Linked DNA regions of Streptomyces sp. 2114.4. The protein of the gene in region 1 interacts with the protein of each later gene in a pairwise test. Links are inferred from orthologs where the notes say so. Each region holds a gene or a part of one and is shown on either strand. Other genes may lie near its edges.

Region 1 (14,637 bases):
TGGATTTCCTGGGGTTCGGGCTCGGTGCGCTGGCCGCCAGGCTGCTGCCGCTGTTCCTCTCCCAGACCGTGATCAGCGCCAACCTCGTGATCACGGCGGTGCTGAGCATCAAGCTCCTCGGGATCCGGCTCTCCCGGGCCGAGTGGAGCTCCATCGGCGTGGTGTGCGGGGCGTTGGTGCTGCTGGCCACGGCCGCCGGGCCGGAAGGCAGCGGCCACACCCCGATCGCCGCCCACTGGTGGCTGCTCGCCGTTTCCGTCGTGCTCATGCTCGGCGGCACGCTGATCGTGCGGCTGCTCGGGGGACGGGCCGCCATCCTCGCAGGCCTGCTCTCCGGCCTGGGCTTCGGTGCGCTCGGGGTCGGCGTACGCGTGCTGAACGGCGTGGGCCCCTTCCACCTGCCGTCGCTGCTCGGCGACCCCGCCCTGTACGCCATTCTGGTGGCCGGAATCGGGGGCATGTACCTGCACACCGTCGCCCTGCAGATCGGCTCGGTGAACGGCGCCACGGCCGCGCTGGTGGTGGGCGAGACGGTGGTCCCGGGCATTCTCGGGGTGCTGTGGCTGGGCGACTCCTCACGCCCCGGCTTCGCCTGGGTCGCCGCCCTCGGATTCGTGGTGGCCGTGGCGGGCGCCGTCGCCGTCGCCTGGTTCGGTGAGCCGGAGCCGGGGGACGGGCCCGGCGCGCCGACGGCGGATGAGGCGCAGACGGAGATGGCGGCACGCTGACCCCCGGTGTCTCACGCCCCCTGCCCCGTGCCCCGTGCCCGGGGAGCCCAGGGGCCCGCTCCGTGTAACCGGTTCGCGGCATCCGGCGTGATCAGCCCGCCGGCGCCGGCGTGATCAGCCCATCGGCTCCGGCGTGATCACGGTCAGCCCGTCGTATCCGAGGCGATCAGCCCGCCGCATCCGGCGCGCCCAGCACCACCACGTCCTGTGCCGCGAACGAGATGCCCACCCGCTCCCCCACCTCCGGCGCGTCCCGCAGGGCGCAGGCCGCCTCCACCTGGGGTCCTGCGGCCGGCTGGAGCAGCAGCGCGACATGGGTGCCACGGAAGGTACGGGCCGTGACCGTACAGGGCAGGCCCTCGGGGGCGGCGGTCAGCCGTACCCCGGCCGGGCGGACGAGCAGGCGGCACGGCCCGTCCGCCGTACCGTCCGCGACCGGCACCTTGCCCCAGGGGGTGGCAGCGGCCTCGCCCTGCACCGTCGCCGCGACCACGTTGTCGAAGCCGAGGAAGCGGGCGACGAATTCGGTGGCGGGCCGCTGCCAGACCTCCAGCGGGGTACCGGTCTGTGCGATCCGGCCGTCCTGCATCACCACGACCCGGTCGGCGAGCGCAAAGGCCTCCCCCTGGTCGTGGGTGACCGCCAATACGGTGGTGCCCAATTCACGAAAGAGGCGGCGGAGTTCGACGACCAGCCGTTCGCGCAGCCCGCGGTCGAGCTGGCCGAGGGGTTCGTCCAGCATCAGCAGGCGGGGGCGGGGGGCCAGCGCGCGGGCCAGCGCGACCCGCTGCTGTTCGCCACCGGAAAGGGAGGCCACGGCGCGCCGCTGGGCGCCCGGCAGGCCGACGAGGTCCAGCAGTCCGGCGACCGTGCGCTCCCGCTCGGCGCGTGCGGAACGCCGCATCCGCAGCCCGAAAGCGACGTTGCCCTCGACGTCGTGCTGCGGGAAGAGCTGGTGGTCCTGGAACATCAGGCCGACCCCGCGCCGGTGGGCCGGGACCCCGGACTGCTCCCGCCCCTCCAGCAACACCGCTCCCGCGTCGGCCTGTTGGAGCCCGGCGACCACCCTCAGCAGGGTGGACTTGCCGCTGCCGCTCGGCCCCAGGACGCACACGATTTCGTGCGCGGCGACGTCCAGATCCACCGCGTCCAGCGCGGGGCGTCCCGCCGTGCCGAAGCGGACGGTCACCCCGCCCAGCCGCAGCAGTTCCTGCGCCGTGGCCTTGGCCCGTGCCGTCATCTAGAACTCCCCGGAGTGGTCGAGGGGGCGCAGGCGTTCCAGTACCAGCAGGGCACCGGCGCATACCACCATCAAGAGGGTCGACAGGGCCATCGCCTGCCCGTAGTTGAGCTCTCCCGCACGTCCCAGCAGACGTGCCACCGCGACCGGCAGCGTCGGCTGGTCCGGCCGAGCGATGAAGACCGTCGCGCCGAACTCACCGAGGGAGACGGCGAAGGCGAAGCCCGCGGCGATCAGCAGGGCGCGCCGCACCATCGGCAGGTCGACCTCGCGCCACACCCGCCACGGCGAGGCGCCGAGCACGGCGGCCGCCTCCCGCAGCCGTCCGTCGACCGCCCGCAGGACCGGCAGCATCGTCCGGACCACGAACGGCACCCCCACCAGCGCCTGGGCGAGCGGCACCAGCCACCACGAGGCACGCAGATCGAGCGGCGGCGTGTCAAGACTGATCAGGAATCCGAACCCGACGGTCACCGCGGACACCCCCAGGGGCAGCATCAGCAGAGCGTCGAAGCCCCGGACGAACCGGCTGACCAGGGCCGTCCGCCCGGACGGGCCCCTGCCCAGCCGGGGGAGGGTCAGCGCGGCGGCCGCCAGTCCGCCCACCACCAGCGCGATCGCCGTGGCGGCCGCCCCGTAGGCGAGGGAGTTCCACAGGGCGTCCAGGGGCGCGACGGCGAAGGTGCTGTCGGCGTTCGCGGCCGACCGCAGCGAGGTGTAGAACACCGCTCCGTAGCCGTCCGGCCCGGCGAACGACCGCTCCACGAGGACGAGGAGCGGCACGATGAGCAGGACGGTGATGACGGTGAGCGTCCCCCACAGCAGCGTCCACTGGCCGCGGCCGCGCGGCCGGTGGGCGGTCTGCGAGGCCGGCACGAGCCGCAGGGCGGTTTCCCGGCGGCGCACCGTCCAGGCATGCAGCGCCAGCACGCCCAGCACCGCCGCGAACTGGACCATGGTGAGGACGGCGGCCGTCGGCAGGTCCAGGAACTCCGCGGTCTGCCGGTAGATCTCCACCTCCAGCGTCGCGAAGGTGGGCCCGCCGAGAATCTGCACCACCCCGAAGGAGGTGAAGGTGAAGAGGAAGACCATGAGCGCGGCGGCCGCGACGGCGGGCCCCAGGGCGGGCAGGGTCACCCTCCGCCAGGCCGCCAGCCGTCCGGCCCCCAGCATCCGCGCCGCCTCTTCCTGACGCGGGTCGAGCTGGGCCCAGAGCCCGCCGACGGTCCGGACGACCACGGCGTAGTTGAAGAACACATGCGCGAGCAGGATCGCCCACACCGAGGTGTCCAGGCGCAGGCCCCAGAGCTGGTCCAGCAGTCCGCCCCGCCCGGCCAGCGCCAGGAAGGCCGAGCCGACGACGACGGTCGGCAGCACGAACGGCACCGCCACCACGGCCCGCAGCAATTGCTTGCCGGGGAAGTCGAACCGCGCGAAGACATAGGCACCCGGCAGCGCGATCAGCAGGGTCAGCCCCGTGGAGGCCGCCGCCTGCCAGACGGTGAACCACAGCACATGCACGATGTCCGGGTCACTCAGCACGGCACCGAACCGGCCGAGCTGCCACTGCCCGCCGTCCTTGAGCCCGCGTCCGACGATCGCCACCACCGGATAGGCGAAGAACAGCGCGAAGAAGGCCAGCGGCACCGCCATCAGGCCGAGCCGCGCCGCCGTTCCCCGTACGGGCCGCGGGCGCCGGCCGCGGGCTACTTCAGAACGAGCGAGGACCACTGCTTGATCCACTGTTCGCGGTTCTTGGTGATCGTCTCGGGCGGCAGCGTCGTGGGCTTGTCGATCTTCGTGCCGTACTTGGTGAACAGCTCCGGCACCGTGGCGTCCTCACGTGCCGGGTTGACGAACATCTGCAGCGGTACGTCCTCCTGGAACTTCTTGCTCAGCAAGAAGTCCAGCAGCGCCTTACCCCCCTTCTCGTTCTTCGCCCCCTTGAGCAGGGCGCCGAATTCGATCTGGCGGAAGCAGGTGCCCGTCGCGACGCCGGTCGGCGCCTCCTTGGGCGCGGGCTTCTTGCCCAGCACCTCGGCCGGCGGGCTGGAGGCGTAGGAGACCACCAGCGGCTTGTCGCCCTTGCGCTTGCCGGCCGCGGATCCCGTGAACCGCTCGTAGTAGGCCTGTTCCCAGCCGTCGACGACCTCGACGCCATTGGCCTTGAGCTTCTTCCAGTAGTTCTGCCAGCCGGCCGGCCCGTACTTCGCGATGGTGCCGAGCTGGAAGGCGAGCCCCGGGGAGGAGGTGGCGGAGTTCTCCGTCACGAGCATCCCCTTGTACCGGGGCTTGAGCAGATCCTCGAGGGTCTTGGGCGGCGGGGTCTTGTGTCGGGCGAAGTAGCCGCGGTCGTAGTTGACGCAGATGTCGCCGTAGTCGAGCGGGGTGACGCGGTGCTCGCCCTTGTCGAGCTGCAGCCCGGCCGGCACGTCCGCCAGCCCCTTGGCCCGGTACGGGCTGAAGAGCCCTTCGTGCAGCCCGCGCGAGAGCAGCGTGTTGTCGATACCGAAGAACACATCGCCCTGCGGATTGCCCTTGGAAAGGATCGCCTGGTTGACGGCCTTCCCGGCATCCCCGCCCTTGAGGATCCTGACCTTGTAGCCGCTCTCCTTCTCGAAGGCGCTCAGGACCGACTTGGAGACGTTGAACGAGTCATGGCTGACGAGCGTGACGGTCTTGGCGTCCGCGCCCCCGCCCGGGGCACCGCAGGCGGCCAGCGCCGACATGCCGACCGCGGCGGCGACCGCCGTGGCGGTGATTCTGCTCGTGGTGCTCACTGATTTCCTCCTGGCTGGCCAGGAAGAGACGCGGCCCCGCCCGGTGTCCACGGCCCTCGGCGTCCGAGGACGCAGGGAGCGGGCCCCGGGCGGGGCGCAACAGCATGAGTGACGACCGAACTTCCTACCCGGAATGACCCGGGCGAGGTTCAAGGGTCTGCGGGCACCGTAGAGGTCTACGACGCTTCCGCACTCTCAGCGCTGTGGCGCTCCCCTGTCGGATGTGGTGCATTTGTTCGATCACACAGTACCAGCGGGCGGTCAGCGTTCCGAGGCCGCGAGCTGGCCGCAGGCGCCGTCGATCTCCTGGCCGCGGGTGTCGCGGACGGTCACCGGTACGCCGTGCGCCTCGATGGCCTGGACGAACGCCCGCTCGTCCTCGGGGCGCGAGGCGGTCCACTTCGATCCGGGCGTCGGATTCAGCGGAATGAGGTTCACATGGACGCGCTTGCCCTTCAGCAGCCGTCCCAGCAGGTCACCGCGCCACGCCTGGTCGTTGATGTCCCGGATCAGCGCATACTCGATCGAGATCCGCCGCCCGGACTTCTCCGCGTACTCCCAGGCCGCGTCCAGCACCTCACGCACCTTCCAGCGCGTGTTGACGGGCACCAGGGTGTCGCGCAGCTCGTCATCGGGCGCATGCAGCGACACCGCCAGCCGGCACTTGAATCCTTCATCGGCGAACCGCAACATCGCCGGCACCAGCCCGACCGTCGAGACGGTGATACCCCGCTGGGACAGCCCCAGCCCATCGGGTTCGGGGTCGGTCAGCCGCCGGATCGCCCCGACCACCCGCTTGTAGTTGGCGAGCGGCTCGCCCATCCCCATGAAGACGATGTTCGACAGCCGCGCGGGCCCGCCCGGCACCTCGCCGTCGCGCAGCGCACGCATCCCGTCGACGATCTGGTGCACGATCTCGGCGGTCGACAGGTTACGGTCCAGGCCCGCCTGCCCCGTCGCGCAGAACGGGCAGTTCATTCCGCACCCGGCCTGCGAGGAGATGCACATGGTGACCCGGTCCGGGTAGCGCATCAGCACGGACTCGACGAGCGTGCCGTCGTGCATCTTCCACAGCGTCTTGCGCGTGGTGTCGTCGTCACACGAGATGTGCCGGACGACCTTCATCAGGTCCGGCAGCAGCTCGGCCGCCAGCTTCTCGCGCGCCGCCGCCGGGATGTCGGTCCACTGCGCCGGGTCGTGCGCATAGCGGGCGAAATAGTGCTGCGACAGCTGCTTGGCGCGAAACGGCTTCTCCCCGATCGCGGCCACCGCTTCGCGACGCTCGACGGGACTGAGATCGGCAAGGTGCCGCGGAGGCTTCTTGGCCCCGCGCGGCGCGACGAAAGTAAGTTCTCCGGGTACAGGCATGGTGCGTCCAGTGTGGCAGATCGTTTACGGGTGCCCAGGTCGGAGCGGTGAGCGGGCGGTCACCCGCTGTGGTCCTCTGTCATGGGTGGCCGGCCGCGTCATCGATCCGGACGGCAAGAGCCCCCAGGAAACCACCAAGATCGGCGTTGTCCCACGCGGCGGCATTGGCGACATGGTCACGGCGCAGGGAGCGAACACATGACGCCGGCGCTTCTTTGCTGTCACGCGCTTTTCTGCTGCCGTTCGCAGCCGTTTCCTGCCATTCGCAGCCGTTGATATCAGTAGTGGATGTCAGCGGCCCGAGGGAGTCGCGTTCCGTCTCGGCGTTACCGCCGTAGAAGATCAACTGATCAGCCACGTCGCCGACTTTCGGCACGGAGACGACCCGGGGACAGCTTCCCGGGTGCCGGCGTTCCTGAGACTCCGGGGCTGCCGACCAGTTAGAGGCGGCACACCCTGACGGCCTGGCCCATCCTGTACGCGCCACTCCTGGAACGAGACGGGCGGGCCGACCTCCCACGAGGGCGAGCAGGATTTCTGCCGCGGCAGCATCAACTGGTCGGCTAGCATGGCACGTTGACTGTCCTACCTACTCAAGGAAGCCTGATGACCGGTCCCGGCAGCGACAGCTTCACCTGGCATCAGCTTCCGCCCTTTTTCCGAGATGCCGACACAGGCTCCATTCGTTCGAAGCGCCGCTATTTCGGCCAACTCCGCCTGACGCTCCTTCTGTTATTCCTGGCGGCAGCCGTCGGCACCACAACGCTCAAATTCAGCAGTAACGGGACCGACTGGGCGGGACTTGCCGCCTCCTTGGCTTTCATTTCCTCCATCTTGGTTCGGCTCTACATCGTGGAGCAACGAGATGAGCGGCGCTGGTACGAGTGCCGGGCCGCCGCCGAATCATGCAAGACGCTTGCTTGGCGCTACGCGGTGTGCGGAGAGCCCTTCCCTGAATCCATGCCGGCAGTCGAGGCCCGGCGCCTCTTCATCAACAGACTCCGAGAGATCAGCCTCGGCCTCGATATCGTCGATGTGTCTGCCGGACTCGACGTCAACGAGGCGATGGAACGCTGCCGTGCCGCCGGCAGAGACGAGCGGATCGCGACCTACAAAAGCAATCGCCTGATGGAACAAGTCGAGTGGTACGCACGGATGGCCAAACTGCGAGACAAGCAGTCCCGTACCTGGCGGAGTGTTGCTCTTGCTGGGGAAATGATCGGCGTCGTCGCCGGTGCGGTGAAGGCATACGGCGTGGTTTCCATCGATTTGCTCGGTGTGGTCAGTGCGGGAGTTGCCGGCATCACCGCATGGTTCCAGGCACAGCGACTGGAGACAGAAGCCTCTGCATACAGCCTGACCGCGCGGGAGATCAGGCACATCCTCTCTCTCACGGATGAATCTGCGGACGCGGAGTCCTGGGGAAAATTCGTCGACCAGGCGGAAGCCGCAATCTCGCGAGAGCACACCATGTGGGCATCGGGTCGCACGGGCAACGTGGGGCTGACAGGCTGAAGAGCGAGGGTCCGCAGACGCTGGCTCCGTTCGCGTTGTTTGTATGTTGGTGATTTCGGAAATCATGCAGCTCCGGGTCACCAGACGACTGTCCGGAGGCGCGGACAAGGCGACGCCGCCCAGGAATCTTCAGCTGCAGCCGATCGACTCGGCCGCCACCACGTTCGTCCCTACGAACCGACCGACGCGGTTGGGCGCACAGTGGGGTGAGGCGGGTGTGGAAGCCAAGTACACGCCAGGAGCCGCGGGCGCCGGGCCAGGACGCTCCAGCACCTCATGCGAAAGGGGCCCGATGCGAAAGGGGCCCGCCGCTTGGTGCGGCAGGCCCCTCGCAGGCGTCGGGAGACCGTCCCGTGCAGGGAAGCGGGGAGAGGACGAAACCGGAGGACTCGCTTCCTCCCACGGTCCCTCTTCCCCCTGCGGTCCCTGGGCTCAGCCGGACCCCACGAAGATCACGAACAGCAGCCAGACGACCGGCGCCGTCGGCAGCAGGGAGTCGAGGCGGTCCATGATTCCGCCGTGGCCGGGGAGCAGGGTGCCCATGTCCTTGATGCCGAGATCGCGCTTGATCATGGATTCGCCGAGGTCGCCGAGGGTGGCGCTGGCCGCGACCGCGAGACCGAGCAGCAGGCCCTGCCACCAGGCGCCGTGCACGATCAGGAATTCCATGCACAGGGCGCCGGCCACCATCGCGAAGAGCACCGCGCCGACGAGGCCTTCGCGGGTCTTTCCGGGGCTGATGCGCGGTGCGAGCTTGTGCCTGCCGAACCGCCAGCCGACCGCGTACGCGCCGGTGTCGCTGACGACCGTGAGCATCAGGAAGGTCAGCACCCGTTCCGGCCCGTCGGGCTCCGCCGCGAGCATCAGCGCCACGAACGTCGCGAGGAAAGGCACGTAGAACGCCGCGAAGACACCGGCGGTGACGTCCCGCAGATAGTTCTCGGGTGCCTCGGTCATCCGCCAGACGAGGACGGCCAGCGCGGTGAGCGCCATCGCCACCCAGGCGCCCTCGGCACCGCGGACATATCCGGCGGCCACCATGGCGGTCCCACCGACCGCCAGCGGCACCAGCGGCACCTTGATGTCCTTGCGCTCCGCCAGCCGCGAGGTCAGCTCCCACAGGCCCACTACGACGGCGATCGCTATCACGCCGATGAAGACAGGCTTGTAGACGAAGAGCGACGCAACGATGATCGCGCCGAGGCCGATACCGACCCCTATCGCGGCGCGCAGATTGCGGCCCGCGCTCTTCTTCTTCGGCTTCTCTGAGTCCGGCGAGCTGTCGGACCCGGAAAGAGAGGTGGGCATGGGCTCCTGCGGCTTTTCGTCGCGGAACAGGGGGCCGCTCGGTCGAGCAGCCCCCCGGTCGTCCAGGTGATCCCGGCTATCCCGGATGTTCCGATATTCCCGGTCGTCGTCCTGGTGTCCGCCCGGCCCGGGCACGAAGGGCAGCGGCCGAGTCCGGTCCGGGTCGCCCCAGTCATGCCCGGGACCCGCCGGGACGGGGGGCGCCACCCCGCGAAGCGAGGAGGCCGGCCCGTGATCGGACGGTGCCCGGTGTCCCGCGCCGGGCGGGGCGGCCCCCCAGGAAGACTCGTTCATCAGACCTCGAGGAGCTCGGATTCCTTGTGCTTGAGGAGCTCGTCCACCTGCGCGACGTACTTCGCGGTGGTGTCGTCGAGCTCCTTCTCGGCGCGGCGGACCTCGTCCTCGCCGGTTTCCTTGTCCTTGACGAGCTTGTCGAGGGTTTCCTTGGCCTTGCGGCGGACGCTGCGGATCGAGATCTTGGCGTCCTCGCCCTTGTTCTTCGCGACCTTGATGAACTCCTTGCGGCGCTCCTCGGTCAGCTCGGGGAACGTCACCCGGATGATGTTGCCGTCGTTGCTCGGGTTGACGCCGAGGTCGGAGTCGCGGATGGCCTGCTCGATGTTGCGCAGCGCGCTCTTGTCGAACGGGGTCACCACGGCCATCCGCGGTTCGGGAACCGAGAACGACGCCAGCTGGTTGATCGGCGTCATCGCACCGTAGTAGTCCGCCACGATCTTGTTGAACATCGCCGGGTGCGCACGCCCGGTGCGAATCGCGGCGAAGTCCTCCTTGGCGACCACGACGGCCTTCTCCATCTTCTCCTCGGCCTCGAGGAGGATCTCTTCGATCACCACTTGCTCCTGGTCTTTTCGGTAAGAAGCAGAGCCTCGCCCCTGCCGCGCGTCTTCTCCTGCACGGTGTCCGACCGGCAGGCCGTTGTCCATCCCCGTACCGGGGTCTTCCCCCGGCCGGGAGCTGCCGCCCGTACCGGCCGATGCCCGTACGGAACCACGGCAGTTGGGGCCGTCAGGCCCGGGTGCCCTGATCGCTGACGAGCGTGCCGATCTTCTCACCCTTCACCGCGCGCGCGATGTTGCCCTCGGCGAGCAGCTCGAAGACGAGGATCGGGAGCTTGTTGTCCCGGCAGAGCGTGATGGCGGTGGCATCGGCGACCTTCAGGTCCCGGGTGATGACCTCGCCGTATTCGAGGGCGTCGAACTTCACCGCGTCGGGGTTCTTCTTGGGGTCGGAGTCGTAGACCCCGTCCACCCCGTTCTTGCCCATCAGCATGGCCTCGGCGTCGATCTCCAGGGCGCGCTGTGCGGCGGTGGTGTCGGTGGAGAAGTACGGCATGCCCATGCCTGCGCCGAAGATCACGACCCGGCCCTTCTCCAGATGGCGCACCGCACGCAGCGGAATGTACGGCTCCGCGACCTGGCCCATGGTGATCGCCGTCTGGACGCGGGAGTCGATGCCCTCCTTCTCCAGGAAGTCCTGGAGGGCCAGACAGTTCATGACCGTGCCCAGCATGCCCATGTAGTCGGAGCGGGCGCGGTCCATGCCGCGCTGCTGGAGTTCGGCGCCGCGGAAGAAGTTGCCGCCGCCGATCACGATGGCGATCTCATAGCCGTCGCGCACCACGGCGGCGATTTCGCGGGCCATCGCGTGCACGACGTCGGGGTCGACGCCCAGTCCGCCGCCACCGGCGAATGCTTCGCCCGACAGCTTCAGCAGGAAGCGTCGCCTGCCGCCGTGGCCGGCATGGTCTGCGTGCGCGCCGTCGGCACCGTGAATCATTGAGCTCTCCTCGTGCACATACGAAGAAGGCCATTGCCGTGGGTCTGGTTCAGATCCCTGTGCGGCAATGGCCTCCTCGTCACATCTGCGGCCGGCCGTTGAGCGGCCGACTGCCTACGACCCTAGCGGGGTCGTAGGTCATTCGCTGCCTTCGCGACAGGCTCAGATGCCGACCTTGATGCGCGCGAAGCGCTTCAGGGTGACACCGGCCTCCTGCAGGACCTTCTCGACGGACTTCTTGTTGTCGAGCGCGTACGGCTGGCCGAGCAGCGTCGCGTCCTTGAAGAAGCCGTTGAGGCGACCCTCCACGATCTTCGGCAGGGCAGCCTCGGGCTTGCCCTCCGCACGCGTGGTCTCCTCGGCGACGCGGCGCTCGGCCTCGACGACCTCGGCCGGCACGTCGTCCTTGGAGAGGTACTTCGGGGCGAACGCGGCGATGTGCTGCGCAATGCCCTTGGCGACCTCGGCGTTCTCCTTGTCGAGCTCGACAAGGACACCGATCTGTGGCGGCAGGTCGGGCATGGTGCGGTGCATGTAGACCGACACGTAGCCGTCGGAGAACTGCGCGAAGCGGTCCAGGACGATCTTCTCGCCCAGGGTGGCGTTGGCCTCGTCGACGAACGCCTGGACGGTCTTGCCGGCCTCGATCTCGGAGGCGAGCAGGGCCTCGATGTCGGCCGGCGAGGTCTTCGCGATGTGCGCGGCAATCTCGTTGGCGACGGCCTGGAACTTCTCACCCTTGGCGACGAAGTCCGTCTCGCACTTCAGCTCGACGATGACACCGGAGGCGTTGTCGTCGGCGACCAGGGAGACCACGGCGCCGTTCTCGGCGGAGCGGCCCTCGCGCTTGGCGACGCCCTTCTGGCCCTTGATACGCAGCGCCTCGACGGCCTTGTCGACGTTGCCCTCGGCCTCGTCCAGGGCCTTCTTGCAGTCCATCATGCCGGCGCCGGTGAGCTCGCGGAGCTTCTTGACGTCAGCGGCGGTGTAGTTCGCCATGGTCTGTGAATCTCTTCTCGAAATCTCGAAGTCGAAAGATCTACGGGTGGACGGCGGGGGCGGCGCTTGTGGCGCCCTCCCCCGCCGTCATCAGCCGGATGCTGCGGGTCAGGCCTGCTCGGCGTCCGCGGCCGGCTTCTCGGCCTCGGCGGCGGGGGCCTCGGCGGCAGGGGCCTCGGCGAGCTTCTCCTCAGCCTTGGGGGCCTCGTCGTCAGCCTTCTTCTCGCCCTCGAGCAGGTCGCGCTCCCACTCGGCCAGCGGCTCGGCGGCAGCAGCCTTCTCGCCGGGCTTCTGGTCGCCGGTGGCGGCACCGGAGCGGGCGATGAGGCCCTCGGCGACGGCGTCGGCGATCACGCGGGTGAGCAGGGTGACGGAGCGGATCGCGTCGTCGTTGCCCGGGATCTTGTAGTCGACCTCGTCCGGGTCGCAGTTGGTGTCGAGGATCGCGACGACCGGGATGTTGAGCTTGCGCGCCTCACCGACGGCAATGTGCTCCTTCTTGGTGTCCACGATCCAGACGGCGCTGGGCACCTTCTGCATCTCGCGGATACCGCCGAGGGTCTTCTCCAGCTTGGCCTTCTCGCGGGAGAGGACCAGGAGCTCCTTCTTGGTGAGGCCGGAGGCGGCCACATCCTCGAAGTCGATCTGCTCGAGCTCCTTCAGGCGCTGCAGGCGCTTGTAGACGGTCGAGAAGTTGGTCAGCATGCCGCCGAGCCAGCGCTGGTTCACGTAGGGCATGCCCACGCGGGTGGCCTGCTCGGCGATGGCCTCCTGGGCCTGCTTCTTCGTGCCGACGAACATGACCGAGCCGCCGTGGGCGACGGTCTCCTTGACGAACTCGTAGGCGCGGTCGATGTACGACAGCGACTGGAGCAGGTCGATGATGTAGATGCCGTTGCGCTCGGTGAAGATGAAGCGCTTCATCTTCGGGTTCCAGCGGCGGGTCTGGTGCCCGAAGTGGACGCCGCTCTCCAGCAGCTCCCGCATCGTGACGACGGCCATGGCCGTACTCCTTGTTGTACTCGGTTCCACTGCGGCCGGTCGGCCGCGGTGCCTGACGCCCCGACGCGCCTGCCGGGGAAAGCACCTTGCGGGGCCGTCCGAGGACCGAGGAGCGCGGCCGTCGTGCTGCCCGAAAGGGACTGGTGCACTGACGGCGGGGCGTGCGAAGTCGACCCGGTGACCCGGATCGCCATCAGAAGTGTACGGGACGGCCGACGCACCGGGCGACACACACCATTTCGATCCCCGCGCGGGTGACACCGTTGTCCACAACCACGCGCCCATCCACAGCTTCAGACCAAGATCCCCACGCCGCCGCGGACTGCGCCACCGTCGGGACATGCGACGGAACACACCACCGAACCGGCAACGCACCCCACGACCGGACACTCGGCGAAGCCCTGGACCACACTCCGGCTCGACCTCGATCCGGCACGCCGTCAGCCGCTTCCGCAGGCATCGGCCCGGACCGGCATGCGGCCGGCGGCGCGGCACGGCCCGCGGCGACTGGCTCGGGCAGGCCCGCAACGGGCGGCACGAGCCGGGCCGCGGCAGATGGCATGAGCCGGGCCGCAGCAGGCGGCACGAGCGGGACCGCGGCAGGCGGCATGAGCCGGGCCGCGGCCGACTGCAACGCCGGGCGGGCCGCGTCCCGTGCCCACCATCCCCATCCCCATCCGCATCCCCATCCCCGTTCCAGTCCCAGTCCCTGTCGGTCTCCCCGCCCCTGTCTCCTCCCTCTCCCCTTGCTCCTTCTCCGCCGCGCTCTCCTCTCCCTCCCCCGGCTCTCCCTCCCCGGCCGCGCTTCCGGCCGTCGACGCCCTTACCGCCGACGCCGCGCGCAGAACCGGCTGGATACGGGCCGAGCTGCTTCTTTCCGGCCCGTGCTCTGGGTGCGCTCCTGGCCCCCGCCGCGGCTGCGGTGCTCACCGCTCTGTCGCCCGCACCGGCGAGCGCTGCCGCCGCTCCGTCCTCGGTGGTGAGGGCGGAGCGCGGGATGGAGCACAGGGTGGAGAGGGGGACGGATGGGCCTGCGGGCGCTGCGGCACGTGGCAACAGGGCGAGGCCTCCGGAGAGCGGATCACGCGCCCGGGAAGCGCAGGAAATGCCCCGTGACGTGCCGGCGGGACGCCCCGGAGCAGCGGCACGCCGCGAGGCAGTGGCGCGGGCCGACCCCTCTGCTGGGGACAGAGCGTGGCCGGTGGGAGAGACCGGAGGAGGCGTAGGGCCCACGGTGGTACACGGATGGGAGCCGCCTCCTTCCCCCTGGGCGGCCGGGCACCGGGGAGTGGACCTGGCCGCGCCCGCCGGCGCACCGGTACGGGCAGCGGCACCCGGCCGGGTTGCCTATGCCGGAACCGTCGCAGGCCGCGGCGTCCTGACGATCGAGGTATCCCGCTCGGGCCATCCCCCGCTACGCACCACCTACGAGCCCGTGCGGCCCACGGTCCACAAGGGGCAACGCGTCACCGCAGGTCAGCCGGTCGCCGTCCTGCAACACGGCCCATTCCACTGTCGGGCACCATGCCTCCACTGGGGCCTGCGCCGCGGCAAGAGCTACCTGGATCCGTTGTCCCTGCTGCCCGACAGCATGCTCCGCGGCGGCCCCTCGCGACTGCTTCCGGTCTTCGGGATTCCGGTACCCGCGGGTGACCGCACGGCCCCCCGGCATTCGGGAACGGTAGGACCGGCGCGTTCAGCAGTACCGGCGAAACCAGCAGCTCAGCAGCGAAAGCCGGTGCCGACAGGAGCTGCCCTCATGGAAGCAGCCGGGCTCGTGGCAGCGGCCGTCTGGGCTCTGGGCCGGCTCCATCGGGGGGCTGGGCCGGCTGAGGCCGAGAAGGCTATGCCGGGGCAGCCGGATGGCGAGTGGCACGGCCTTCGGCGGGACGGTGGGTGA
Region 2 (14,818 bases), 3.9 Mb from region 1 along the record:
GAGGTCTCGGACGTCACGCCCGCGGCCCCGCACAACATCGCCAACGCCCTCGCGGCCGCGGCGCTGGCCCGTGCCTACGGGGTGGCCCCCGCCGCCGTACGCGACGGGCTGCGCGCCTTCCACCCGGACGCCCACCGCATCCAGCACGTCGCGGACCTCGGCAACGTCCGCTACGTCGACGACTCCAAGGCCACCAACACCCACGCCGCCGAGGCGTCGTTGGCGGCGTACGAGCACATCGTGTGGATCGCCGGCGGCCTCGCCAAGGGCGCGACCTTCGACGAGCTGGTGCAGAGGTCGGCGGCCCGGCTGCGCGGTGTGGTGCTGATCGGTGCCGACCGGGCGCTGATTCGCGAAGCCCTGGCGCGACACGCCCCCGATGTCCCGGTGGTCGACCTCGACCGGACCGACACTGGGGCGATGTCCGAGGCGGTCCGGGAAGCGAGCCGCCTGGCCGAGCCCGGCGACACCGTCCTGCTGGCTCCGGCCTGTGCCTCGATGGACATGTTCGTCAATTACAACAAGCGGGGCGAGGCCTTCGCCGACGCGGTCGGCGAGCTGACCGCACGGGATCACTAGACGTTTCTCCCCGCTGTCGTCGTCAGCCGGCGGCGAGCGCACCTGTGGAGGGGACGAGGATGACGGCCCGATCGGCGAAGCCGGCCCCGTCGCGTCCGCGCCGGCCCTCCGCGGTGCGCACACCGCGCGCCGGCCGCACACCGGGCGGCCCCCGGGGGCTCCACACCCGCCTCAAACGGGCCTGGGACCGCCCGCTGACCGCCTACTACCTGATCCTCGGCGGCAGCCTGCTGATCACCGTCCTGGGGCTGGTGATGGTCTACTCGGCGTCCCAGATCAAGGCGCTGCAGTCCGGCCTCGCCCCGACGTACTTCTTCCGCAAGCAGCTGCTCGCCGCCGTCCTCGGCGGCGGGCTGCTGCTGGCCGCCTCCCGGATGACCGTACGGCTGCACCGCACGCTGGCCTATCCGCTGCTCGCCGTCTCCGTGTTCCTGATGTGCCTGGTGCAGATTCCGGGCATAGGGGTCGCGGTCAACGGCAACCAGAACTGGATCAACCTCGGCGGCCCCTTCCAGATGCAACCGAGCGAGTTCGGCAAGCTGGCGCTGGTGCTGTGGGGCGCCGATCTGCTGGCCCGCAAACAGGACAAGCGGCTGCTGGTGCAGTGGAAGCATCTGCTGGTGCCGCTGATCCCGGTGGCGTTCCTCCTGCTCGGGCTGATCATGCTCGGCGGCGACATGGGCACCGCGATCATTCTCACGGCGATCCTCTTCGGGCTGCTGTGGCTGGCCGGTGCGCCGACCCGCCTGTTCGTGGGGGTACTGGGCAGCGCCGCGCTGATCGGGGCGCTGCTGATCAAGACCAGCGCCAACCGGATGTCCCGGCTGGCCTGCATCGGCGCGACCGATCCGGGCCCCGGCGACCAGTGCTGGCAGGCCGTGCACGGCATCTACGCACTGGCCTCCGGCGGATTCTTCGGTTCGGGTCTCGGCGCCAGTATGGAAAAATGGGGAGAACTCCCCGAACCGCACACCGACTTCATCTTCGCCATCACCGGGGAGGAACTGGGTCTGGCGGGGACGCTGTCGGTGCTCGCCCTCTTCGCGGCTCTAGGCTATGCGGGTATCCGCGTGGCCGGACGCACGGAGGACCCCTTCGTACGGTACGCCGCGGGAGGCGTGACCACCTGGATCACGGCTCAGGCCGTGATCAACATCGGTGCGGTGCTCGGCCTGTTGCCGATCGCCGGTGTCCCGCTCCCGCTGTTCTCCTACGGAGGTTCGGCCCTGCTGCCGACGATGTTCGCCATCGGGCTGCTGATCGCCTTCGCGCGTGACGAGCCCGCTGCGCGGGCGGCGTTGTCGGCCCGGTCGGCGCGGAAGCCGGTCTTCGGCAGAAGGCAGGCTGGGGTGAGATGGAAGACGATGAGACGGCGCGTCAAGAAGCGGCCGTCCGGAGAGCGGTGAATTTCGGTGCATGTCGTACTCGCCGGTGGGGGGACCGCCGGCCACATCGAGCCCGCGCTCGCCCTCGCGGACGCACTGCGGAGGCAGGACCCCACCGTGGGGATCACGGCACTCGGTACGGAGAAGGGCCTGGAGACCCGCCTCGTCCCGGAGCGCGGCTATGAGCTGGGTCTGATCCCGGCCGTGCCGCTGCCGCGCAAGCCCACCCCCGAGCTGATCACCGTCCCCGGGCGGCTGCGCGGCACGATCAAGGCCGCCGAGCAGATCCTGGAGCGCACCAAGGCCGACTGCGTCGTCGGCTTCGGCGGCTATGTGGCGCTGCCCGGCTACCTCGCCGCCAAGCGCCTCGGGGTGCCGATCATCGTCCACGAGGCCAACGCCCGCCCCGGCCTGGCCAACAAGATCGGCTCGCGGTACGCCAAGTTCGTCGCCGTCAGCACCCCCGACAGCAAGCTGCGCGGCGCCCGCTACGTCGGCATCCCGCTGCGCCGCACCATCGCCACCCTGGACCGTGCCGCGGTCCGCCCCGAGGCGCGGGCCGCCTTCGGGCTCGACCCCAACCTCCCGACCCTGCTGGTGTCCGGTGGTTCGCAGGGTGCCCGCCGGCTGAACGAGGTCACCCAGGCCGCCGTCCCGGCCCTCCAGCGCGCGGGGATCCAGGTGCTGCACGCGGTCGGCCCGAAGAACGAACTGCCGCACGCGGACAACATGCCCGGGATGCCCCCCTATGTCCCGGTACCGTACGTGGACCGGATGGATCTCGCGTACGCCGCGGCCGACATGATGCTCTGCCGCGCGGGCGCGATGACCGTCGCCGAGTTGTCCGCCGTCGGGCTGCCGGCCGCGTTCGTCCCGCTGCCCATCGGCAACGGCGAGCAGCGGCTCAACGCCCAGCCGCTGGTCAACGCCGGCGGGGGCCTGCTGGTCGATGACGCCCAGTTGACGCCGGAGTGGGTGCAAAGCAGCGTGCTCCCGGTCCTGGCCGATCCGCACCGGCTGTACGAGATGTCCCGCGCGGCCTCCGAGTTCGGCCGCCGCGACGCCGACGAGCTGCTGGTCGGCATGGTGTACGAGGCGATCGCGCAGCACAACAAGTAGCGCACGAGAGAAGGCAGGGAGCGTGGCCGGACCGGCAACCGCCCGACGCGGCGAGAAGAAGTCACCGTCCGGCCCGCCCTCCGCCGCGCCACCCCGCGCGACGGGATGGAGGCGGGTGCGCATCCCCTTTCGCGCGCCGGGCCGCCGCAGTCTGATCATCATCTCGATCGTCGCGGTGCTGCTCGGCGCGTTCGGCGTCTGGGCGCTCTACGCCTCGAACTGGCTCCGGGTGACACGCGTCGAGGCCACCGGCACCCGCGTGCTGACGCCGCATGAGGTCGTCGCCGCGGCACGCGCCCCGATGAATGAGCCGCTGGTCTCCGTGGACACGGACGCGCTCGCCCGGCGGCTGCGCGCGCGGCTGCCGCGCATCAAGACCGTGGACGTCGAGCGGTCCTGGCCGCACACAATCGGTCTGAAGGTGACCGAAAGAATGCCAGAACTGCTGATGCGAACGGGCGGAAAGTTTGTCGAAGTGGACGCCGAGGGCGTCCGGTTCGCCACCGTCCGCACCGCCCCCCGGGGCGTTCCGGTTCTGGAAATGACCGTTTCCGACTCCTCGAGTCTGCACCAGTTCGGAACCGACCGGTTGCGGCGCGCCGCGGTCGAGGTCACCCGGGATCTGCCCGCGGCCGTGCGCAAGGACGTGCGCAAGGTCCGTGTACGGTCCTACGACGCCGTCACCCTCGAACTGACCGGCGGCCGCACGGTCGCGTGGGGCAGCCGCGAAGAGGGCGCCGAAAAGGCAAAGGTGCTGACCGCGCTGCTGAAAGCGGCGCACGGCGGGCGCCACTTCGACGTCTCGGTCCCCAGTGCCCCTGCGGTATCCGGGAGTTGACGTGTGCAGCCGCAGGCCAGCACCCTGGATGGCTACGACTATGGGTGATCACATAGGGTGAAAAGAAAAACGGGAGGTTCGGCGTGTTCGTTGAACGCGCGCGCCTTGTCGACTTAGTGTCTCGTTCCAAAGGGACTTTGGAACCAAGGAACACAGGCACAGGTAACCCTAAACTTCAACGTTAGGGTTCGGGTCGGCGATACGAACCGTCCCATCGGCATCAGTCGGCGTCCACACGCAGTGCGGCGACGACACGTAACTCGAGGCGAGAGGCCTTCGACGTGGCAGCACCGCAGAACTACCTCGCAGTCATCAAGGTCGTCGGCATCGGCGGCGGTGGCGTGAACGCCATCAACCGGATGATCGAGGTCGGGCTCAAGGGCGTCGAGTTCATCGCGATCAACACCGATGCGCAGGCGCTGCTGATGAGCGACGCCGACGTCAAGCTCGACGTCGGCCGCGAAATGACCCGCGGACTCGGCGCCGGCGCCAACCCGGATGTGGGTCGCAAGGCGGCCGAGGACCACCGCGAGGAGATCGAGGAGGTCCTCAAGGGGGCCGACATGGTCTTCGTGACCGCGGGTGAGGGCGGCGGCACCGGCACCGGCGGCGCACCCGTCGTCGCCAACATCGCCCGCTCGCTGGGCGCCCTGACGATCGGTGTGGTCACCCGCCCGTTCACCTTCGAGGGCCGCCGGCGCGCCAACCAGGCCGAGGACGGCATCGCGCAGCTGCGCGAAGAGGTCGACACCCTCATCGTGATCCCCAACGACCGGCTGCTGTCCATCTCGGACCGTCAGGTGAGCGTGCTCGACGCGTTCAAGTCCGCGGACCAGGTGCTGCTGTCGGGTGTCCAGGGCATCACCGACCTGATCACCACACCGGGTCTGATCAACCTCGACTTCGCCGACGTCAAGTCCGTGATGTCGGAAGCCGGTTCCGCGCTCATGGGCATCGGCTCGGCACGGGGCGACGACCGTGCGGTGGCCGCCGCGGAGATGGCGATCTCCTCGCCGCTCCTGGAGGCATCCATCGACGGCGCCCGCGGGGTGCTGCTCTCCATCTCCGGCGGTTCCGACCTCGGTCTTTTCGAGATCAACGAGGCCGCACAGCTGGTCAGCGAGGCCGCCCACCCGGAAGCCAACATCATCTTCGGCGCGGTCATCGACGATGCGCTGGGCGACGAGGTCCGGGTGACGGTCATCGCCGCGGGCTTCGACGGCGGCCAGCCGCCGGCCCGCCGCGATGCCCAGTCGGCGCTGTCGTCCCCCAAGCGCGAAGAGCCCGCCCCGGCCCCGAGCCGTCCGGCCACCCCGCCGGAGCCGCGTTCGTCGTCCTTCGGCGGACTGGGTTCGGTTCCGGTGCGCGACGAGGAGCCGGCCCCGGCCGAGTCCTCCTCTTCCTCCTCGCTGGGCGAGGTCCCGTCGCCCCCGGCGAGCGCTCCGCAGGTTCCCCCGGCCCGTCCGTACTCGGACTCCGCGGCCGAGGAACTGGACGTTCCCGATTTCCTGAAGTGACGTAAAGCACCGAAGTGATAGGGCAACAGCACCACGAGAGCGGCGCGCACTTCGCCTTCACCGACAGGTGGGGCGGGGTGAGCGCCGCTCCGTACGATCAGCTCAACCTGGGCGGCGCGGTCGGCGACGACCCGCAGGCCGTATACGCCAACCGCGCGCGGACCGCCGCGGAACTCGGCCTCGACCCGGCCGCGGTGGTCTGGATGCACCAGGTGCACGGCCGCGAAGTCGCGGTGGTCGACGGGCCGTGGCACGGCGACGACGTCCCCGGTGTCGACGCGGTGGTGACCGGCCGCCGGGGCCTCGCGCTCGCCGTGCTGACCGCCGACTGCACCCCGGTCCTGCTGGCCGATCCGGTCGCCGGGATCGCGGGGGCCGCGCATGCGGGACGGCCCGGTCTGGTCGCCGGGGTGGTCCCGGCGGTCGTCGAGGCCATGGTGCAGCAGGGGGCGGTGCCGGCGCGGACCGTCGCGTACACCGGACCGGCGATCTGCGGACGGTGTTACGAGGTGCCCGAGGCGATGCGCTCCGATGTCGCCGCGGTGGTGCCCGAGGCCCGCGCGGTGACCGGCTGGGGCACTCCCGCGGTGGACGTCACCGCAGGGGTACGGGCCCAACTCGCCGCGGCGGGCGTACGGGTGCGTGAGGATTCCCACATCTGCACCCGCGAATCCGCCGACCACTTCTCTTACCGGCGCGACCGTACGACCGGACGGCTCGCGAGCTATGTATGGCTGGGGGAGGCCGAGCTGTGACCAGCGACCGCAAGACGCAACTGGCCGAGAACCTGGCCCGGGTGGAGGAACGTATCTCCGCCGCATGTGCCAGGGTCGGCCGGCCGCGTGACGAGGTGACCCTGATCGTGGTCACCAAGACCTACCCCGCGAGCGATGTCCGGTTGCTCGCGGAGCTGGGGGTGCGCCAGGTCGCGGAGAACCGCGATCAGGAGGCCGCGCCCAAGGCCGCTGAATGCGCTGATTTGCCCCTTACTTGGCATTTTGTTGGACAGCTCCAGACCAACAAGGTGCGCTCCGTGGCTGGTTATGCCGGAATTGTGCAATCGGTCGACCGGGTCCGGCTCGTGACCGCACTCTCCAAGGAGGCGGCGCGTGCCGGGCGTGAACTGGGCTGCCTGATCCAGGTGGCGCTCGATGCGGAGGCGGGGGAGCGCGGTGAGCGCGGCGGGGTGGCGCCCGACGGGGTCGGGGCGCTGGCCGAGGCGGTCGCCGGGGCCGAGGGTCTGCGGCTGGACGGGGTGATGACCGTCGCCCCGCTGGCCGGGCCGTACGCCGGACGTGAACTCGCCGCATTCGAGCGGCTCATGGAAATCTCATCCGACCTGCGCGCGGGTCATCCTGCTGCCACCATGGTGTCCGCAGGCATGAGCGCGGACCTCGAGGAGGCCGTGGCGGCCGGGGCGACACATGTGCGCGTCGGCACTGCGGTACTCGGAGACCGACCACGGCTCCGGTAACGTCGCCAAGCAAGTCGGACCACAGCACAAAATATGGTCATTCCCGCAAAAAGCGGGCAGGCCGCGTGGATCCAAGGCCCCTGGTGACGGAGCCGATCCACCACAGAGCGGAGGACGCAGAGAATGGCCGGCGCGATGCGCAAGATGGCGGTCTACCTCGGCCTCGTGGAGGACGATGGGTACGACGGCCGGGGGTTCGACCCCGATGACGAGTTCGAGCCCGAGCTTGACCCGGAGCCCGACCGGGGGCGGCGTCAACAGCACCCAGTGCAGGCCGAAATTCCACCCGAAAGGGAGGAACCCGTCCGTGCCGTGACACCTCCGGCGCAACGTGAACCGGCCCCGCTCACCGCGGAAAACGGACGACCCGCGCGAATCGCCCCCGTGGCATCCATCACACCCGAACGTCCAAATCTGGAGAAGAACGCACCGGTGATCATGCCCAAGGTTGTGTCCGAGCGGGAGCCCTACCGCATCACCACACTCCACCCCCGGACCTACAACGAAGCCCGTACCATCGGGGAACACTTCCGCGAGGGCACTCCGGTGATCATGAATCTCACGGAGATGGACGATACTGACGCGAAGCGACTTGTCGACTTTGCGGCCGGTTTGGTGTTTGGCCTTCACGGCAGCATCGAGCGGGTGACGCAGAAGGTGTTCCTGTTGTCGCCTGCTAACGTCGATGTCACGGCGGAGGACAAGGCCCGTATCGCAGAGGGCGGGTTCTTCAACCAGAGCTGAGACGCAACACCGGGCACACCGCGGCCGTGAGGCCAACACACGAGCAAGGCAAGGGGAGAGGGACTGCGCGAGATGAGTGTCTTTGGTCAGGTGATCTACATCGCGCTGTACTGCTTCCTGATCGTGTTGATCTTCCGGCTGGTGATGGACTATGTCTTCCAGTTCGCCCGTTCATGGCAACCCGGCAAGGCGATGGTGGTCGTTCTTGAGGCCGCCTACACTGTCACTGATCCGCCACTCAAGCTTCTGCGGCGGGTAATCCCGCCGCTGCGTCTCGGGGGCGTGGCGCTCGATCTGTCCTTCTTCGTATTGATGATCATCGTGTACATCCTGATCACCGTCGTGAGGTCGGTGTTGTTGGTGTGAACGATACGGTCTTGCCGATTGCCGACGACTACGTTGAGGTGAAGTAGAGATGCCGTTGACCCCCGAGGACGTGCGGAACAAGCAGTTCACGACCGTCCGCCTCCGAGAAGGCTATGACGAGGACGAGGTCGATGCCTTCCTCGATGAGGTCGAAGCCGAACTGACCCGGCTCCTGCGGGAGAACGAGGACCTTCGCGCCAAGCTGGCCGCTGCCACCCGCGCCGCCGCGCAGAACCAGCAGCAGCAGGGGCTGCGCAAGGGACCGGACCAGCAGCAGGAGCAGCAGCAGCGACCCGGGTCTCCGGTGCCCGCCGCCATATCCGGTCCGCAGCCGGTCCCGCCGCAGCAGCAGCAGGGGATGGGTGGCCCTCCCCAACTGCCTGGTGGTGCACCGCAGCTGCCTCCTGGTCCCGGTGGCCACGGCCCCGGCCCGCAGGGCCCGCACGGCCCCGGTCCGATGGGTCCCGGCGGTCCCATGGGCGGCCCGATGGGCGGTCCCGGCGGGCCGCAGCTGCCCGGCCCCGGTGGCCAGCAGGGCGGCCCGGGCGGTGACAGCGCGGCGCGCGTGCTGTCGCTGGCACAGCAGACCGCCGACCAGGCGATCGCGGAGGCCCGTTCCGAGGCCAACAAGATCGTCGGTGAGGCGCGCAGCCGTGCCGAGGGCCTGGAGCGGGACGCCCGCGCCAAGGCCGACGCGCTGGAGCGGGACGCGCAGGAGAAGCACCGCGTGGCGATGGGCTCGCTGGAGTCGGCCCGCGCGACGCTGGAGCGCAAGGTCGAGGACCTGCGCGGCTTCGAGCGCGAGTACCGCACGCGGCTGAAGTCCTACCTGGAGAGCCAGCTGCGTCAGCTGGAGAACCAGGCGGACGACTCGCTGGCCCCGCCGCGGACCCCGGCTGCCGCTTCGCTGCCGCCGTCCCCGTCGATGGCGTCGGCCGGTGCCGGCAGCATGGGCGGCGGCAACCACACCATGGGTGGCGGCCAGCAGATGGGCGGCAACCACTCCATGGCCGGTCCGTCCAACGGTGGTCCGTCCTACGGCGGTCAGCAGCAGATGTCGCCGGCGATGACCCAGCCGATGGCTCCGGTGCGGCCGCAGAGCCCGCAGCCGATGCAGCAGACGCCGTCGCCGATGCGCGGCTTCCTCATCGACGAGGACGACAACTGACGTCCGCGTAGCGCGCAGAGTCGGCAATCAGGGCCGGGCCCCGAGGGAACACTCCTTCGGGGCCCGGCCCTTTTGTGTGTACTTGCGCGGGGCCGGGCGTCCATGCCGGGGTGTCCTCGCCGGGGTGTCCTCGGGGACGGCGAAGCCCCCCGGTGCGGGTGGCACCGGGGGGCTTCGGCAGGTCGTATGACCGCGGGTGCGGTTACGCCTTGCGCAGCTGGAACGTGAGGGCCAGGCTCTCGTCGGTGAACGCGGGGCCGTAGGAACCGTCCGCCTCGCCGGCGGTGAAGTCGTCGGCGAGCACTTCGTCGGAGATCAGGCCGGCGTGGTCGGTCAGCGCCGTGCGCACCTCCTCGTCGGTGGACCGCCAGCGCAGCGCGATCCGGTCGGCGACGTCCAGACCGCTGTTCTTACGGGCCTCCTGGATCAGCCGGATCGCGTCGCGGGCCAGGCCCGCGCGGCGCAGCTCGGGGGTGATCTCCAGGTCGAGGGCGACCGTGGCACCCGCGTCGGACGCCACCGACCAGCCCTCGCGCGGGGTCTCGGTGATGATGACCTCGTCGGGGGCGAGGGAGACGGTCTCCCCGTCGACCTCGACGCTCGCCGTGCCGTCGCGCAGGGCGAGCGAGAGGGCGGCGGCGTCCGCCGCGGCGACGGCCTTGGCGACCGCCTGGACGCCCTTGCCGAACCGCTTGCCCAGGGCACGGAAGTTCGCCTTGGCGGTGGTGTCGACCAGGGAGCCGCCCACCTCCGACAGTGCGGCCAGCGAACTGACGTTCAGCTCCTCGGTGATCTGTGCGCGCAGGTCCTCGGGCAGGCCCGCGAAGCCGTGGGCCGCCACCAGCGCACGGGACAGCGGCTGGCGGGTCTTCACCCCCGACTCGGCGCGGGTCGCCCGGCCCAGCTCGACCAGCCGGCGCACCAGCTGCATCTGGCCGGACAGCGCCGGGTCGATGAGCGTCCGGTCGGCGACCGGCCAGCCGGAGAGGTGGACGGAGTCCGGCGCCTCGGGGGTGACCGGGACGACCAGGTCCTGCCAGACCCGCTCGGTGATGAACGGGGTGAGCGGGGCCATCAGCCGGGTGACCGTCTCGATGACCTCGTGCAGGGTGCGCAGCGCGGCCGCGTCGCCCTGCCAGAAGCGGCGGCGCGAGCGGCGGACGTACCAGTTGGAGAGGTCGTCGACGAAGGCGGAGAGGAGCTTGCCGGCGCGCTGGGTGTCGAAGGTCTCCAGGGACTCGGTGACCTGCTCGACCAGGGTGTTCAGCTCACCGAGCAGCCAGCGGTCCAGCAGCGGCCGGTCGGCCGGGGCCGGGTCGGCGGCGGAGGGCGCCCAGTTCGACGTACGGGCGTACAACGCCTGGAAGGCGACGGTGTTCCAGTACGTCAGCAGCGTCTTGCGGACGACTTCCTGGATGGTGCCGTGGCCCACCCGGCGGGCGGCCCAGGGGGAGCCGCCGGCCGCCATGAACCAGCGGACCGCGTCGGCGCCGTGCTGGTCCATGAGCGGGATCGGCTGGAGGATGTTGCCGAGGTGCTTGGACATCTTCCGGCCGTCCTCGGCGAGGATGTGACCGAGGCAGACCACGTTTTCGTACGAGGACTTGTCGAAGACGAGCGTGCCGACGGCCATCAGGGTGTAGAACCAGCCGCGGGTCTGGTCGATGGCCTCCGAGATGAACTGCGCCGGGTAGCGCTTCTCGAACAGCTCCTTGTTGCGGTACGGGTAGCCCCACTGCGCGAACGGCATCGAGCCCGAGTCGTACCAGGCGTCGATGACCTCGGGGACGCGGGTCGCGGTGCCCTGGCACGTCGGGCAGGCGAAGGTGACCGCGTCGATGTACGGGCGGTGCGGGTCCAGGTCCGACTGGTCGGTGCCGGTCAGCTCGGTCAGCTCGGTGAGCGAGCCGACGCAGGTGAGGTGGTTCTCCTCGCAGCGCCAGATAGGCAGCGGGGTGCCCCAGTAGCGGTTGCGGGACAGCGCCCAGTCGATGTTGTTGTTCAGCCAGTCGCCGAAGCGGCCGTGCTTGACCGACTCGGGGAACCAGTTGGTGTTCTCGTTCTCCCGCAGCAGGGCGTCCTTGACCGCGGTGGTGCGGATGTACCACGACGGCTGGGCGTAGTAGAGCAGCGCGGTGTGGCAGCGCCAGCAGTGCGGGTAGCTGTGCTCGTAGGCGACGTGCCGGAAGAGCAGGCCGCGGGCGTCGAGGTCGGCGACCAGTGCCTCGTCGGCCTTCTTGAAGAACTGGCCGCCGACCAGGCGCAGTTCCTCCTCGAAGGTGCCGTCCGGGCGCACTGGGTTGATCACCGGCAGGTCGTACGCCTTGCAGGTCCTGAGGTCGTCCTCACCGAAGGCCGGGGCCTGGTGGACGAGGCCGGTGCCGTCATCGGTGGTGACGTACTCGGCGTTGACGACGATATTGGCGCCCTCCAGCTCGACGAGGCCGAAGGGGCGCTCATAGGCCCAGCGCTCCATCTCGCGTCCGGTGAACGACTCGCCGGTGGCGGTCCAGCCCTCGCCGAGGGCCTTCTCCAGCAGCGGCTCGGCGACGACCAGCCGCTCGTTGCCGTCGGTGGCGACGACATAGGTGACGTCGGGGTGCGCGGCGACCGCGGTGTTGGAGACCAGGGTCCAGGGGGTGGTCGTCCAGATCAGCAGCGCGGCCCGGCCGGCCAGCGGGCCGGACGTCAGCGGCAGGCGGACGAAGACCGAGGGGTCGACGACGTTCTCGTAGCCCTGGGCCAGCTCGTGGTCCGACAGGCCGGTGCCGCAGCGCGGGCACCAGGGGGCGACGCGGTGGTCCTGGACCAGCAGGCCCTTGGTGAAGATCTCCTTCAGCGACCACCACACCGACTCGATGTAGTCGGGGTCCATCGTGCGGTACGGGGCGTCCAGATCGGTCCAGTAGCCCATACGGGTCGTGAGCTCGGCGAAGGCGTCGGTGTGGCGGGTCACCGACTCGCGGCACTTGGCGTTGAACTCGGCGATGCCGTACGCCTCGATGTCCTTCTTGCCGTTGAAGCCCAGCTCCTTCTCCACGGCCAGCTCGACCGGGAGGCCGTGGCAGTCCCAGCCGGCCTTGCGGTCGACGTGGTAGCCCTGCATCGTGCGGAACCGGGGGAAGACGTCCTTGAAGACGCGCGCCTCGATGTGGTGCGCGCCGGGCATGCCGTTGGCGGTCGGGGGGCCCTCGTAGAAGACCCACTCGGGCCGTCCCTCGGACTGCTGGAGGGTACGGGCGAAGATCTTCTGCTCCTGCCAGAACTCGAGCACGGCGTGCTCGAGGGCGGGGAGGTCTACCTGGGCGGGTACCTGGCGGTACTGGGGCTGCGGACTCATCGGGGGCTTCCTCCGGCGGACACCTGCTGCGTTCTCCGTCCGGAGGGACGAGAGCCTGCGCTCCCGCGGTACCACCCTCCTTGGCGGTGCCGCTGCACCGCCCCCTCATTGGGGTCGCGCTGCCGGTTCTACTCACCTTGGGTGGCCCGGGGGCCGTGGGGGAGCCCACTGCCCGAACCCGTGGGCGGAGCCCACTGTCCAAGCCCGTGGGCGGAGCCCACTGTCCAAAGCTTTCTTCCGGCGGCTCCGGGGTGATCTTCACATCGTGCACGCCCCCGGGCTTCCACCGTCCCCGGGTCGCTGCTGGCTGCGTACGGCGCTACTCGTCCCGTCAATGCCTCTCGCTCGGCCCAGTGTACGGGGCCGCACCGACAGTGGCCGACCGGATATACGGCAGCCGGGGGAGGCGGCCGCTGCCGGCTCCGTACGGGAGGGTGCCGGGCCGTGCGGGACGGGTCCGGGCCGCCCGGCGCGAGAGCGGTGCCGGGGCCGTTCGCCGCCACGGGCACCGGGCGCACGCCGTGACCCGAATGGCGAGCGGACGGGCGCCGCGCCGGTGGGCGGATTACCGGCCGGACAGCGGGGCACAAACGAGGCAGACCGGACGTCCGGGCCGGGTGGCAGGTCCCGAAGGGCGGTGCGTCCCGTTGCCGCGTGGCGTGCAGCGATTTATCGTTCCCGTCACGATTCGCGAACAAAGTCACATATGTGAAGGGGTCGCGGCCATGGTGGCGAAAAAGACCGCCGCGGAGAAGAGCACGACGCCTGCCGACGAGGCCGTCGCGAAGCAGCCTGCGACGAAGAAGACGGCCCCGGAGAAGGCAGCTCCGAAGAAGGCCGCGGCCAGGAAGACGGCGGCCGGTACGACCACGCCCGGGAAGACCACGGCCGAACGGGCGGCGCCGAAGAAGGCGGCCGCGAAGAAGCCGGCGGCCAGGAAGACCGCGGCGAAGAAGACCGCGAAGAAGGCTCCGGCCAAGACGGCCGCGGTGCCCGCTAAGAAGACGGGAGCCAAGACGGTGGTGGCGAAGAAGACTGCGGCCGCAACGGCCAAGGCCCACGGCAACGACTCCGCGGTGCCCATGGCCCGGGTGGCCGCGGCGCCGGGGGAGCTTGCCGTACGGCCCGGCGAGGACCCCTGGACGCCCGAAGAGGTCACCGAGGCACGGACCGAACTGATGGAGGAGACGGCGCGGCTGCGGCTGGAGATCGTCTCGGCCGAGGACGCCATCGCCGGGCTGATGCGCGACTCCGGTGACGGAGCGGGCGACGACGAGGCCGACACCGGCACCAAGAACATCACCCGCGAACACGAGCTGGCGCTCGCCTCCAACGCCCGCGAGATGCTCCACCAGACCGAGCGCGCCCTGGGCCGGCTGGACGCGGGCACCTACGGCCTCTGCGAGAACTGCGGCAACCCCATCGGCAAGGCGCGGATGCAGGCCTTCCCCCGGGCGACGCTGTGCGTGGAGTGCAAGCAGAAGCAGGAACGCCGTTGAGCGGCCGGCAGGCGTCGCCGACGGCACCCGGTCCGCCCGCGCCCGTACGTGTGTGCCGTACTCTCGTGGTTCAGCCGGGCATGGCCCGGCCGTGGACACGACGGGCTGAGGGACTCACACGTGGCTAAGGCCGAACGCATCACCGGTACGCCGGAACCCGAGCCGGGTGCCGGAGCGGATTCCGCCGAGGAATCCGAGGGGAGTAAGACGGTGAAGCCGGAGCAGGGCACCGGACAGCGCAAGCGGCGGATCACCGCGCTGCTGCTGGTCGCGCTCTGCGTCTACCTGCTCGACCTGGGCAGCAAGCTCCTGGTGGTCGCGAAACTGGAGCACCATGAGCCCATCCAGGTCATCGGGACGCTGCTGCAGTTCACCGTGATCCGTAACCGCGGCGCCGCATTCAGCATGGGCGAGGCGCTGACGATCTTCCTCACCCTCATCGCGGTGGCCGTGATCGTGGTGATCGCCCGGATCGCCCGCAAGCTCTACAGCCTGCCCTGGGCGATCGCGCTCGGGCTGCTGCTCGGCGGCGCCTTCGGCAACCTCACCGACCGGCTGTTCCGCTCGCCGGGGGTCTTCGAGGGCGCGGTGGTCGACTTCATCGCCCCGGCGCACTTCGCGGTCTTCAACCTCGCCGACTCCGGGATCGTCTGCGGCGGCATCCTGATCGTGATCCTGTCCTTCCGGGGACTGGACCCCGACGGGACCGTGCACAAGGACTGACACCCCGAGACGGGGCCGGCCGGGGCAGGAGCCGTTGGCGGCGCCGGCAACGGGGCTGTGGGGCCG

Evidence for each region.
Region 2: the proteins of rlmN (region 1) and ftsZ interact in binary tests that used the Escherichia coli proteins (3 or more experiments, as listed by UniProt). The link is inferred for Streptomyces sp. 2114.4 from one-to-one orthologs.

What each region holds. Positions count from the first base shown.
Region 1 is NZ_FYEY01000001.1:5,871,029-5,885,665, reverse strand. The notes cover bases 4,064-6,841. They hold rlmN (23S rRNA (adenine(2503)-C(2))-methyltransferase RlmN), read right to left. Parts: upstream 6,117-6,841; coding sequence 5,010-6,116; downstream 4,064-5,009. Other genes in these bases: CFW40_RS26000 (DUF4231 domain-containing protein), read left to right, coding at 6,723-6,841; CFW40_RS26005 (hypothetical protein), read right to left, coding at 6,196-6,474; CFW40_RS26015 (thiamine ABC transporter substrate binding subunit), read right to left, coding at 4,064-4,748. Also shown: CFW40_RS26030 (hypothetical protein), read left to right, coding at 1-728; CFW40_RS26025 (ABC transporter ATP-binding protein), read right to left, coding at 895-1,968; CFW40_RS26020 (iron ABC transporter permease), read right to left, coding at 1,969-3,699; more of CFW40_RS26015, read right to left, coding at 3,675-4,063; more of CFW40_RS26000, read left to right, coding at 6,842-7,631; CFW40_RS25995 (phosphatidate cytidylyltransferase), read right to left, coding at 8,064-9,233; frr (ribosome recycling factor), read right to left, coding at 9,233-9,790; pyrH (UMP kinase), read right to left, coding at 9,966-10,736; tsf (translation elongation factor Ts), read right to left, coding at 10,899-11,735; rpsB (30S ribosomal protein S2), read right to left, coding at 11,844-12,737; CFW40_RS38745 (murein hydrolase activator EnvC), read left to right, coding at 13,078-14,637.
Region 2 is NZ_FYEY01000001.1:1,984,598-1,999,415, reverse strand. The notes cover bases 3,362-6,320. They hold ftsZ (cell division protein FtsZ), read left to right. Parts: upstream 3,362-4,202; coding sequence 4,203-5,438; downstream 5,439-6,320. Other genes in these bases: CFW40_RS08670 (YggS family pyridoxal phosphate-dependent enzyme), read left to right, coding at 6,169-6,320; pgeF (peptidoglycan editing factor PgeF), read left to right, coding at 5,453-6,193; CFW40_RS08685 (cell division protein FtsQ/DivIB), read left to right, coding at 3,362-3,921. Outside these bases: murD (UDP-N-acetylmuramoyl-L-alanine--D-glutamate ligase), read left to right, coding at 1-579; putative lipid II flippase FtsW, read left to right, coding at 639-1,985; murG (undecaprenyldiphospho-muramoylpentapeptide beta-N-acetylglucosaminyltransferase), read left to right, coding at 1,992-3,083; more of CFW40_RS08685, read left to right, coding at 3,106-3,361; more of CFW40_RS08670, read left to right, coding at 6,321-6,912; CFW40_RS08665 (cell division protein SepF), read left to right, coding at 7,036-7,656; CFW40_RS08660 (YggT family protein), read left to right, coding at 7,729-8,022; CFW40_RS08655 (DivIVA domain-containing protein), read left to right, coding at 8,072-9,190; ileS (isoleucine--tRNA ligase), read right to left, coding at 9,393-12,530; CFW40_RS08640 (TraR/DksA C4-type zinc finger protein), read left to right, coding at 13,256-14,029; lspA (signal peptidase II), read left to right, coding at 14,150-14,752. UniProt on the Escherichia coli protein: Essential cell division protein that forms a contractile ring structure (Z ring) at the future cell division site. The regulation of the ring assembly controls the timing and the location of cell division.